DNA from 2 places in the Paenibacillus baimaensis genome. Region 1 is predicted to be linked to the other one. Evidence: predicted binding sites of a transcription regulator. Region 1 holds the regulator's gene; the other holds the start of a gene.
The links. The regulator Rex, encoded in region 1, represses fermentation and respiration genes when NADH is low (regulators of the CRP and FNR family bind a similar motif). The targets are predictions, from matches to a motif close to TTGTGAAATATTTCACAA.

Region 1 (6,034 bases):
GCTTTAACCGACGGAATGAAGACGGAATTGGGTGACGTACGCTCAGCCGAGTTTGTAAGGGGTCAGGGCTATTACAAGCTGATGATGTTCAGCGAAGCAATCCGGGAATTCACGGTATTGGTTCGTGAGCAGCCGGACTTCACCTTGGCGAGACTGTATTTAGCCATGAGCTTTTTGCAAAAAGGTGACATATCCGACAGCTACGGTCATTTTATTTTCTTATCCCAATGCACACACAATCATCAAATCAAAGCTATTTCCTGCAGTGCGATGGGTTGTATTCAAATGCATGAGCAGAATGTAGACAAGGCCTCCGAGTACTTCAATTTGGCGTTTCAATCGGACCCATCCAGTGTAGAGCCTCTTCTCGAAATGGGATTATGCAGTGAAAAAAAAGGACAGCTTGATTTCTATTGGTAATTTTTCTATTCCCTTTTTGGATGAGTATTGGTATGCTTAAAAGAAACAAGAACGAAGGAGTATCTGAAGAGTAATGAAATTCGCGGTTTTGGATTTTGAAACGACCGGGAGCCAGACTACGGACCGCATTATTCAGGTTGGCCTCGTCATAATAGTAGATGATACCATCACGGACAGGTATACTTCTCTGGTAAATCCAGGGGTCAGTATACCTTCTTCTATAATATCTTTAACAGGCATAGATGATGAAATGGTTAAAGATGCGCCCGAGTTGGATACGGTTATGGCCCGTATGGTGCCACTTTTGCAGGATTGTGTACTGGTCGGTCATGCGATTGCATTTGATTTGTCATTTTTGCAACGAGCTTTGGATGAGCATGGATATTTTGCGTTTGATGGTAAAGTACTGGATACAATTGATGCGCTTCGTGTGTTGTTTCCATCCCTATCCAGCTTTCAGTTAAGCATGGTATGCAACAGCTTCGGTATTGAGCATGAGCGACCGCACCAGGCTGATAGCGACGCAGAGGTTACAGCGCTATTATGGATACGCTGTCTGCAGCGGTTTCAGGAATTGTCTCTGCTTACACTGCAGCGCTTATCGATGGTATTTGATGAAGCTACGACTGACTTTGGCTGGTTTGTGCGCGAAATGATTATGTTCAAGGAAATGTTTGCAGGAGAGGAAGAACCGGCAGGTCAAAATTATCGACAGTTTACTCTTGCGGTCAAGGACTGGGGCGAAGAGGATTCGGTTCGGGAAGAGAAAGACTTATTAACGTTGCCTGATGATTTCGCAGTATTTTTTGCTCAGCTGAAACAAGCGCTCAAGGAACGCTTTACAGCTTATGAGGATCGTGAAGCACAGGAGATTATGCTGGCCGAGGTCGAAGCTGCGTTCGAGCAGGAGCGGCATCTGATGATCGAGGCAGGTACTGGCACAGGTAAATCGCTTGGGTACTTAATACCATCCTTGTTTTACGGGTTAAAGCATGACAAAAAAATGCTCGTTAGTACCCATACGATCAATTTGCAGGAGCAGATCAGGGAAAGAGACATTCCGCTGTTAATGGATTTATTTCCAGTCGGCTTTCGTGCTGCCGTATTCAAAGGAAGAAGCCATTATTTATGCTTGCGCAAATTTGAGACCAAGATGGGTCAGCAGGATTTTGAGCATGGCAAGGAAGATCGGCTGACGGCGGGACAAATGCTGGTGTGGCTAAGTGAAACCGAACATGGCGACGATGAAGAGCTGCATTTTAGCGGCAAAGGTGCGCAGTTCTGGCATTCGGTTGCGAGCGACTCGGATTCCTGCCTGAATCGTGCCTGCCCGTGGTTTAAAAAATGCTTTTACCACCGGGCTCGCAACAATGCTAGCAATGCAGACCTGGTTATTACGAATCATTCGATGCTATTTACAGATACGAAGGCAGAAAGTCGGCTGCTTCCAAGCTACAAGCATTTGGTCATTGATGAAGCGCATCATTTTGAAGAGGTGGCCAGCAAGCATCTGGGTATCGAAGTCGTATACGGTGCTTTTGTCGGTACTCTGTGGTGGCTTTACAAGGATAGTCGTAATGGACAACTTCCCATATTAAGCTCAAGGCTGAGCAGGGCAGACGGCGAAAAGGGGCTTGCGTGGAGTCAGATTCTGGATGCGATGCTTCCTGTTCTGCTGCAGATTAAAGAGGAATGGGATGAATTGACAGATTTGCTCTTTCAATTGGTATCAACCCGTTCTGACCCTTCCCAGCAAACTGAAGGCGGACAATTGGTTTACCGGCTTAAAAAGGATGACAAACCACCAAGCTGGGATAAGCTTCTGGTGCTGGAAGAGAACATGTATTTAAAGCTGACTGAAATTTTGAAAAAGCTGGATAAAGTGCTTAACGAAGTAAAGGACCAGCAGGAAGTGCTGGATGTACAGGGTTTGGTGACCGATATTAGCGGTTCGGTGAAGGAACTGTATAGGCTGAGGGACAATCTTCATTTTTTTATGGCTTTGACCGACGATAACTATGTATACTGGCTTGAAGCGGGAACAAGCAAGAGTAAGTCCATTCAGCTTATTAGTGTACCTGTAGATGTCAGTCCGATGCTTCAGGAGCATTTCTTCGAAGCTAAGGATAGTGTGATTATGACCTCGGCGACACTATCAGTTGGCAAGTCCTTTGACTATACATGTGAACAGTTAGGCTTGAATACCAATGAACCCGAGGCCAAACTGAAAACGGTCCAATTGCAATCGCCATTCAATTATCGTCAGCAAGCGCTGGTTGCGATACCAAGAGATTTTCCCAGCATACGCAGCAACTCTGGTGATAAGCATTTTCTGGACAATTTGTCTCAATCCCTGGCGGAGGTAGCCCTGGAAACGAAGGGACGTATGCTGGTGTTATTTACATCCAACCGGATGCTGAAGCTAACCCACGCGGCTTTAAAAGAGAAACTGAGTCCATTCGGTATAGGTGTATTAGGCCAAGGTGTAGATAGCAGCAACCGCAGTAAGCTGACGCGGCTGTTCCAGAATAGTCCTTCCAGTGTATTGCTCGGAACGAGCAGCTTCTGGGAAGGTGTGGATATTCCCGGTGATGCATTAACTTGTCTGGCCATTGTTCGTTTGCCTTTTCAACCACCGAACCATCCTTTGGTTGAAGCAAAGATGGAGAATCTGAAGAAACTGAATTTGAATCCTTTTATGAAATTATCGGTTCCACAAGCAGTCATTCGTTTCAAGCAAGGCTTTGGACGTCTCGTTCGTACGGCCAAGGATAAAGGTATTGTCATTATTTACGATACGCGTGTTATTGATTCGACCTACGGAAAATACTTTTTGTATTCGCTACCCGGACCCAAAATCGAACATATGCCTACGAATCAGCTAGTGGGTAGAATTAAGCAATGGATGGGAGAAAGCGAAGTATGAAAACGATCAAAATATCGGAAGCAGTTGTTCGAAGACTCCCTGTGTATTTACGCTATTTGAATGAACTCAGTAAAAAAAGTGTGCACACCGTTTCTTCACAGGATTTGGGTCAGAAGCTTGATCTGAATCCTGCTCAAATCCGTAAGGATCTCGCTTACTTTGGTGAATTTGGAAAAAAAGGAATCGGCTATGATGTAGATTATCTGATAGAAAAAATTCGCCAAATTCTGAAGTTGGATAAAGTCATTCCAGTCGCATTGGTTGGAGCGGGTAACTTGGGCAGGGCGCTGTGCAATTATAACGCCTACCTGAGGGATAATATGAAAATTGTTGCTATATTTGATGCCCATGAATCGAAGATTGGTGAATCCATTAACAATCTCAAGGTTAAACCTATGGGAGAACTGAAGGAAACCATCAGAAGTCTGCAGGTGAGGATCGGGATCATTACCGTTCCTGCCTTTGAAGCACAAAATGTAGCTAATCAATTTGTGGATGGCGGCGTAGAAGCCATTCTTAATTTTGCTCCGATCATTATTAAGGTGCCTAATGAGATTCGAGTTCATCATGCCGATTTCACTACGGAGCTGCAAAGCCTTGCTTATTATCTGGATGAAGAGTAAGGGTCATAGACAAGAGTTTTAGCTCCTGTATGAAAATGAAAACACACAAAAAGACCGTTCAAAAGCTTTAAGCTTTTGAACGGTCTTTTTGTGATGTTTAAGCAGTTAGAGGATTTATACAAATAAAGCAATGATTTTGTAGATAAGAAATGAAAGTATCATCGAGATCGGAATGGTAATAATCCAGGTCATAACCATCTTACTAACAGTAGCCCATTTAACATCATGAAATCTCATGACCGTACCTGTTCCTATGATGGAGGAAGAGATAACATGTGTGGTCGATAACGGCATGCCAATGGCAGTTGAGGTTTGAATGATGATCGATGAATTCAAATCGGATGCGAAGCCATTGATCGGTTCAATCTTCAGCAGACGGCTGCCCATCGTTTTGATGATTCTGTAGCCACCAATGGAAGTACCTAAGCCCATCGCGGTTGCAGCAGAAATTTTGACCCATAAGGGTACATCCAGATCAGTCTGGTAGCCAAGAGTAACAAGTCCAAACACCATAATTCCCATTGCTTTTTGTGCGTCGTTGCCACCATGGGACAATGAGAGAAGACCAGCAGAAAAGATTTGAAAAAAACGGAACATCCGATTCATCTTGGATCGCGATTGATTGCCATTTACAATGATAAGCTTTCGAATGATCCACATGATCAGAAAGCCTGTAGCGAAGGCGATGATTGGCGAAAGGACCAGGATAATGACAATTTCTTTGAAGCCACTCCAGTTTAAAGCTGCAAAGCCCGCACCGGATATCACGCTGCCTGCCAAAGCTCCGATTAAGGTGTGCGATGATGAGGAAGGAATCCCGTAGTACCAAGTAATGAGGTTCCATATAATAGCTGTTAGCAGTGCAGCGATCAAAATTTCGACGCCATGTGGAATGGTTGCCGGATTAGCCACCTTGCCTCCTACTGTTTTGGCAACCTCGGAGGAATATATCGCACCTATAAAATTTAAAACGGATGCAAAGATGATTGCGAATTTGGGTGTCAGAGCCCTGGTAGAGATAGATGTAGCAATCGCATTGGCTGTATCGTGAAACCCGTTGATAAAATCAAAGATGAGCGCCAAAGCAACAATGATTATTAATGTAGTTAACATAATTTCCTCCTAGCGATTTCACACAGCTTACGAATAACGCATAATGACGCTATCCAGAATGTTGGCTACATCCTCACAGGCATCGGTTGTTTCTTCAAGACGCTCATAGATTTCTTTTAGCTTGAAATCATGGTAGGGATCTTTGGGGTTCATAAAGATTTCTCGAATGCCTTCACGCATTAAACGGTCCGCATCATTTTCAAGTGAGTTGATTTGTACGGTGTGCTCACTGATTTGTAAATATTTTTTCTTGGACAGTAATTTGAACGAATCGAGAATATGCTGGCAGCTGGAAACGATTACGGCTGAAAATTCCTTCATATAATTATCACTTATATTAATATTCAAATAGTCAAAACGCGCTATGGAGGCTTCAATACCATCTATAACATCATCAAGCTTGGATGCGAGTTCCATAATATCTTCACGATCGATGGGAGTAATGAACACTTTATTAAGACCTTTGTAAATTTGATGCGTGATTTGATCACCTTTGTGTTCCAATTCCTTTAATTGCGGATAGAATGAAGCGGGTGGTTGATCTCCCATAACCGCAGTGCGAAACATTTGGGCGGCCTCAAGCGTGTTCTCTGAAGATTTCACGAGCAGTTGCAAGAAATCCGCATCATTTTTTTTGGCGAAAAGCATGGAATAGCCTCCTTAGAGTTTTGTGAAGCAAAACTGACTTCGTAAGCATGAACTTAGAGTTTTGTGAAGCAAAACTAACTTCGTAAGCATGTACTTGAGTTTTATGAAGAAAAAATAAATTTACGAACATAAAATGAGTGATACGAAGCGAACCGACTTCTATATTAACAATAAATTAATAATATACGAAGTATTTAGATTCATTATGTAGAATTTTGGCGATTAAAATTCACGCAAAATTAAAAATACCATATAGCAGTAACGGAATGCAATGATAGTTTATCCAATTCAGGATATGTTCATG
Region 2 (6,034 bases), on a different contig from region 1:
AACGGGGACCAAGGTGGAAAGAAAGTAGAGGCACTTTTTTAAATAATCTGTATATATCTGTATAACAAAAAGCCCCTTCACAACAATATGCTGTGGAGAGGCTTGATTGCATAACCAGCTTATTAATAAGCAAGGGCAAACAATCCGTTAATGTGGGACAAGTAACGGGCGTTGCTCGCTTTTTTCATCAAGGATGCCGGAGTACCTTTTAATTCAATACCGCTTCCACCTACGGAGCCGATACCGTCTTTACGGCCGAGGCTTGCCAATGTTCCCGAGAATACAGGGTTGAAGCTATCCATGGTTGTGCCTTTGAAATGAGCTGCGATATTAGCGCCTGCCAGCTCACCCATTTGCCAAGCCAATTGTGCAGTTGGCGGGAACGGACGACCTTCCGGTCCGAATACGACTGCGCAGTCGCCAGCGAGGAATACATCAGGATGGGATACGGATTGCAGCGATTCGTTAACCGTTGCACGACCACGATTCACTTCAACTCCACAATTCGCTACCAGCGAGCTGCCTTGTACGCCGCCAGTCCAAACCAATGTATTCGTATCGATGGTTCTTCCGTCTTTGAGGCTTACGGTTGGTCCGTTCACTTCGGTAATCGCAAGGCCCGTCAAGAACTCAACACCACGATTTTGAAGGCTGACCGTTGCACGCTCAATAAGCTCAGCAGAGAATATTGGCAGAATGCTTGGCATAGCCTCAACCAGATACAGTGAAACGTCTGCGAAATCGACGCCATATTTACGGCAAATGCCCGGCAGCTCATCAGCAAGCTCACCCACCAGTTCAACGCCTGTCAGGCCTCCGCCACCGATAACGAAAGTAGCGTCTGCTTTGTTGTTGGTGCTGCTGTAATTGCGAATGCTTTGCTCCACATGCGCAAATAGACGGTTGGCATCGGCTACGGATTTCAGCGTGAAACTGTTTTCCTGCAGACCTGGAATACCAAAATAGTTGGTTTCACTGCCTAGTGCGAGCACCAAAGCGTCATAGCTGAACGTTTTGCCACCCAAAAGAAGCACTCTGCGTTCTTCCACATTAATTTCATCAACCGTACCAACCACCACATTGATCTGTTTACCTTTAAGCAGCTTTTCCAATGGCAAAGCTACTGCCTTCTCGGCAACATTGCCTGCAGCAAGACGGTGCAGCTCAGTAATAATTTGGTGCGAGCCCACGCGGTTAATAACGGTAATTTCTGCTTCTTCATGCGTTAGATGGGCACGAGCGGAAAGAGCGCTCAACAAGCCGCCGTAGCCGCCACCCAAGATCAAAATTTGTTTACTCACGTTTATCCTCCATTCTGGCAATAGGTTGTTTTATAGGTGATCTTGCTTTTTTCTTTCGCTTAAAATGTCAAGGTATGCCTGGCTAAAACGAAGCATTTTTTGCAGTTCCGGATCTTTAAGCAGCTTTAGCATGCCAAATAGGCCAATCGTGGCTTCGCTTTGATCAGCGCGATCGTTGGCTTCAATAGCAGCCGATGCGTAACCCTTTACTTTTTCCTCAAGCGGTTTGACAACTTCCTGAATGCCGCCTACCATGTCTTGAATCAATACACGGTCGTTGGCTACTTTATTAGCCAAATCATACGTTTTGGTAAGCAGAGTCATCATTTCCGTAAGTCGTGGCAGTTGATCTACCAATACGGTCAATGCCTCTTGTACCTCAGGTTTTAACAATTGATCCAATACATCTGCTTTAACGGTTGCCGGAGCTACTGAAACTTCTTGTTCTGATACTTGAGCAGTGGTTTGTGCCATTCTTTGTTCCTCCTTTATTCATCTGAATTGTTCGCAAGTAGCAATAAACGATATTCCGCGATCTATATGAAATATAATATAGGTTATTATTATATTATCCATTCACTTGTGAAAAAAATCACATAGAAGTTAGAAAGTTTCCGTGTCTAAGCTGCTGCGAACCAAGTAATTGCTAAGCTATATTGTATACCTTATAACGCTGCGAGACAATAGTTTTTTCATCATTTAGTTACAAATTATTCGGTGTTCCTGGAGTTATTGCTGTAAAGGAAATTATGATGCGGATTTACATGCAGAATGTGGGAGCCGCCAGCCAAAGGAGATGTCCCTCAAGCAGCCAAGCTGCTGGTGACATCTCCTTCTTCACGTCATAAGTAACTCGCATTTTATGATTGTTTTCTAAAAATCGACCGCCAGCCGAACACCTTGGCTTTAACCAGGAGCTTGCTCGTCCAATGCGAGAGGACATGCAGCACGATGAATAGGAGTATCAACGGTTTGAATAGAAGCCAGGCGACGACCCAGGTGAGGAAGATTTGCCACGGCTTCATCTTTTTGATAAATGAGGGCAAAAGAAGTAAGCGGTAAAACCAATAGCTTTTTTGCAGGCTTTTCAGGTATTCCCGGCGGATCTGTGCATCTGTGGGATCGAGTCTTATTGCATTTTTCAAATACTCCTGTTCTTTATCGTAGTCGCCTCTTTTTTCAGCGGCCCAGGCCAGATAGAGAAAGGTTTGATCGTGATCCGGGTTCTGGAACAAGGCGGCCTGCTCAGATGCCAGCGAAGCCTGGAAATTGCGGGCATTGGCATGCAGATAGCTGTCACCAGCCAAGTACAAGGAGTTGTCGGGAGCCAACTGCAGCGCTTGGTCCAGTTCCTCCCTCGCTTGCTGAAGCTTGCCCTTTTTGTGATACAAATTAAAGCTGAGGAACAAATAATGGCTTTCATAGGGATCGATTCGCTGCGCTTCCTTGACCGCCTGCAAATACTCCTTTTCCTTACCCTGGGAATATAAAACAATGACACGCACGAACCAGCCGATTTTATTCTCGGGGTCATATTTCAGAGACTCCGCCGACCAATGCAGGGCTTTGTCATATTTACCGGATTTCATATAGATTTGGGCTAGCATCCCATAAGCATTGGCATTCTCTGGTTCCTCCCTGAGCCACTGCTCGGCCTCAGAAATCGCTTCGTCAAAGCGCCTCCAGTTCGTCAGCTGAAACACCCGGGTCATATGGTCAGATTGCTCATAACGCAAGGACACCGCAATCACCTGCAGCCTTCTTCTTATTTGATTCGATAGGTTTTGATATACTCCAGCACATGCTCATAGTCTTTGTTAATATCGCTGAAGGTTGCATAATTTTTGGCCGTTGAAAACCAATCCAGAGTGGTCGCCTTGCGGCCTGTTACACTCTTTTTCAGATCGTGGTCCGTAATGGGCTGGATGTCTCCGCTCTCCAGGGATCGCTCCAGGGCTTGCTCAATTGCATCCCGGACCACCTGCTCGAGATCCGCACCCGAGAAATGTGTAGTTTGCTCGGCCCACTTCTTCAGATTTAAAGGCTCCTGTGGCTTGCCCTCCAGCTTCAACCCCAGAATTAATTCCCTCTCGGCAGCTTCCGGTGGCGGTACAAATACCAGATGATTAAAGCGTCCTGGGCGGCGCAGCGCGGAATCCAGATACCATGGCGTGTTGGTGGCACCAACCACGAGCACCTCATGATTGTACGATTGCAAGCCATCCAGCTCCGTTAACAGTTGATTGACGAGCATGCGATCGTGGTGCTGATGCATTTGATGACGGCTCCCGCCCATAGCGTCAAGCTCATCAATAAAAATGACACACGGTTTTTCGGCGCGAGCCTTTTCGAAAAAATCATGCAAATTGTGCTCGCTCTGCCCCGCATACATCGATAAAATAGCCTGCAGCTCAATATGAAGGAAATTGGCATTAATCTCACCAGCGATAGCACGGGCGAGGAAGGTTTTGCCGCAGCCGGGAGGCCCATAGAGCAGTAAGCTGCCGCCAGCGGTTTTACCGAATGCCTGAAACATTTCCGGCTGCTTGAGCGGGAGTATAAAGTTCATACGGATTTTCTTCTTGATCTGCTCCATGCCGCCAACCTGCTCAAACGTAATCCGGGGTTGTTCCATTTCGATCAGATGATTTCGTTCTTTATTAAATGAAATGACCTTTAATTTGTTCTTTCTTTCGTCTTTACCTTGGGTATCATCGGACATTAGCTTCAACTCCTTAAAGGGTAAGAAGAACATCATCCATTCGAACTTGAATTTAATATGATTTTATCAGCAAAGCCACGGCGGTTTCAAGTTTCTTGACTTCATGGCAACCGGTAGTTGTTCTGAAAATAACGATGGGATTTGTAAAATGAACGCCTCAGTATCGATTTTGATGATCTGTTTCGATTTTGAAGGTTTACTTTTGGCTAGGCTTGTTGCAACAATGGCAATAGAGTGCACTCTAACCATTTGAAAGCGTTTTAAAAAAATGAAAAGGACGTGTGCAATGGTAAAGCGTAAACAAGTTTGTGCGTTGGTGGTGTTCATTTATTTAATGGTAACGATGCTCCCGATCTCCGCCACTTATGCCGCAGATGCGGAGTTTATCATCCCGATAACCAACGTAACGGCAAGCGGCAATGATGGAAACGAACCGAAAAATGTACTGGACGGCAATTTGACTACCCGCTGGTCGTCTAGTGGCGACGGGCAGTGGATTCAGTTTGATTTGGGGACGGACCTCAAGAAGCTGGCTTATGTAAAAATGGCTTTTTTGAACGGTGATACACGCACATCAACCTTTGATATTCAAACCTCCACGGACAATGTAACCTTTACGACAGTGCGCTCTAACGTCACGAGCAGCTTGAGTGCAAGCCTGCAAACCTTTGATTTTACGGATGTAGATCCGGTTCGTTATGTGAAAATTATTGGACACGGCAACTCTGTGAATGCGTGGAACAGCTACACGGAAGTGGAGATTTACGGAGATGCATCGACAAACAATGCAGCAGTAGACGTCAAATTGACGGTTCCTGCCGCTTCGATCAGCGATAGTGGCAATGACGGTAATGTGCCGGCCAATACAGTAGACGGGAATACAGCGACCCGTTGGTCGAGCAACGGTGATGGTCAATGGATCCAATACGATTTGGGGTCCAGCAAGACCGTGTCTTATATCAAGCTGGCTCCTTTTAACGGCGCTGCAAGAACCTTTACCTTCGATATATTGACATCTGCAGATAATGTGACGTTTACAACGGCGCGGTCCAATGTGACCAGCAGCTTGAGCGATGCCCTGCAAACCTTTGACTTCCCAGATGTGTCGAATGCCCGTTATGTGCGAATTGTTGGCCATGGTAATTCGAGCAGCACCTGGAACAGCTACAGCGAGGTTGAAATATATGGGCACAGTGAAGCGAGTACAGGTGTGGTGAACGTGTCGACGGCGGCCCAATTGGCGACCGCGATTAGTAATGCGTCTGCAGGCACAACGATAGTACTTGCGAATGGCAACTACTCGGCTTCAGGCCCAATCCAGATTGCTGGTAAAAACGGTACAGCCAGCAGCCCGATCAAGCTTATTGCGGCCAATCAGGGTCAGGCAATTATTAACGGCGGCGCATTTTTCTATGTGCAAAACTCATCCTATGTGACCCTCGAAGGACTGAAATTTACGCAGCCAGGCAGCTCAACGAACGCATCGTTTGACAAATCGGCTGTTATTTTGGACGGATCGAACAATATAAGGCTGACACGCAATTTGTTTGCTTTATCAGAGAGTGGTACCAATTCGATGTGGGTTCAGGTCAGGGGTGTGAACAGCCATCATAACCAGATCGACCACAATGATTTTGGCGGAAAGAAGGATACGGCTCCGCTCATTGCCTATGAGGGCGATGGCAATGGCAATATTTCGCAGTATGATACGATCGAATACAACTATTTCCACGATGTCGGTCCCTGGGTAGCGAACGGCAAGGAAACAATACGTTTGGGATTGTCCGGAATTTCGTTGTCCAACGGGTATAACACGATCCAGTACAATCTGTTCGAGAACTGCGACGGCGAGCCGGAAATCGTGTCGGTCAAAAGCAGCAACAACACAGTCCGATATAACACGTTTAAAACCTCGAAGGGTGGGCTGACGTCCAGACATGGCCACAGCAACAGCTTCTACGGCAACTTCTTCCTTGGAGACGGGGTTGAAACTGAAGAGGCAGGAATTCGA

Region 2: the regulator Rex is predicted to act here: its motif matches at 1,882-1,899, upstream of OB236_RS07880 (DUF1641 domain-containing protein).

Annotation. Positions count from the first base shown of each region.
Region 1 is NZ_JAOQIO010000095.1:143,320-149,353, reverse strand. It holds gene OB236_RS26865 (hypothetical protein) at 1-420, shown strand, start outside; gene dinG (ATP-dependent DNA helicase DinG) at 494-3,346, shown strand; gene OB236_RS26855 (redox-sensing transcriptional repressor Rex) at 3,343-3,969, shown strand; gene OB236_RS26850 (inorganic phosphate transporter) at 4,084-5,082, opposite strand; gene OB236_RS26845 (DUF47 domain-containing protein) at 5,110-5,730, opposite strand.
Region 2 is NZ_JAOQIO010000016.1:198,018-204,051, forward strand. It holds gene OB236_RS07870 (NAD(P)-dependent oxidoreductase) at 1-28, shown strand, start outside; gene OB236_RS07875 (NAD(P)/FAD-dependent oxidoreductase) at 123-1,301, opposite strand; gene OB236_RS07880 (DUF1641 domain-containing protein) at 1,332-1,775, opposite strand; gene OB236_RS07885 (tetratricopeptide repeat protein) at 2,162-3,052, opposite strand; gene OB236_RS07890 (ATP-binding protein) at 3,067-4,023, opposite strand; gene OB236_RS07895 (chondroitinase-B domain-containing protein) at 4,310-6,034, shown strand, end outside.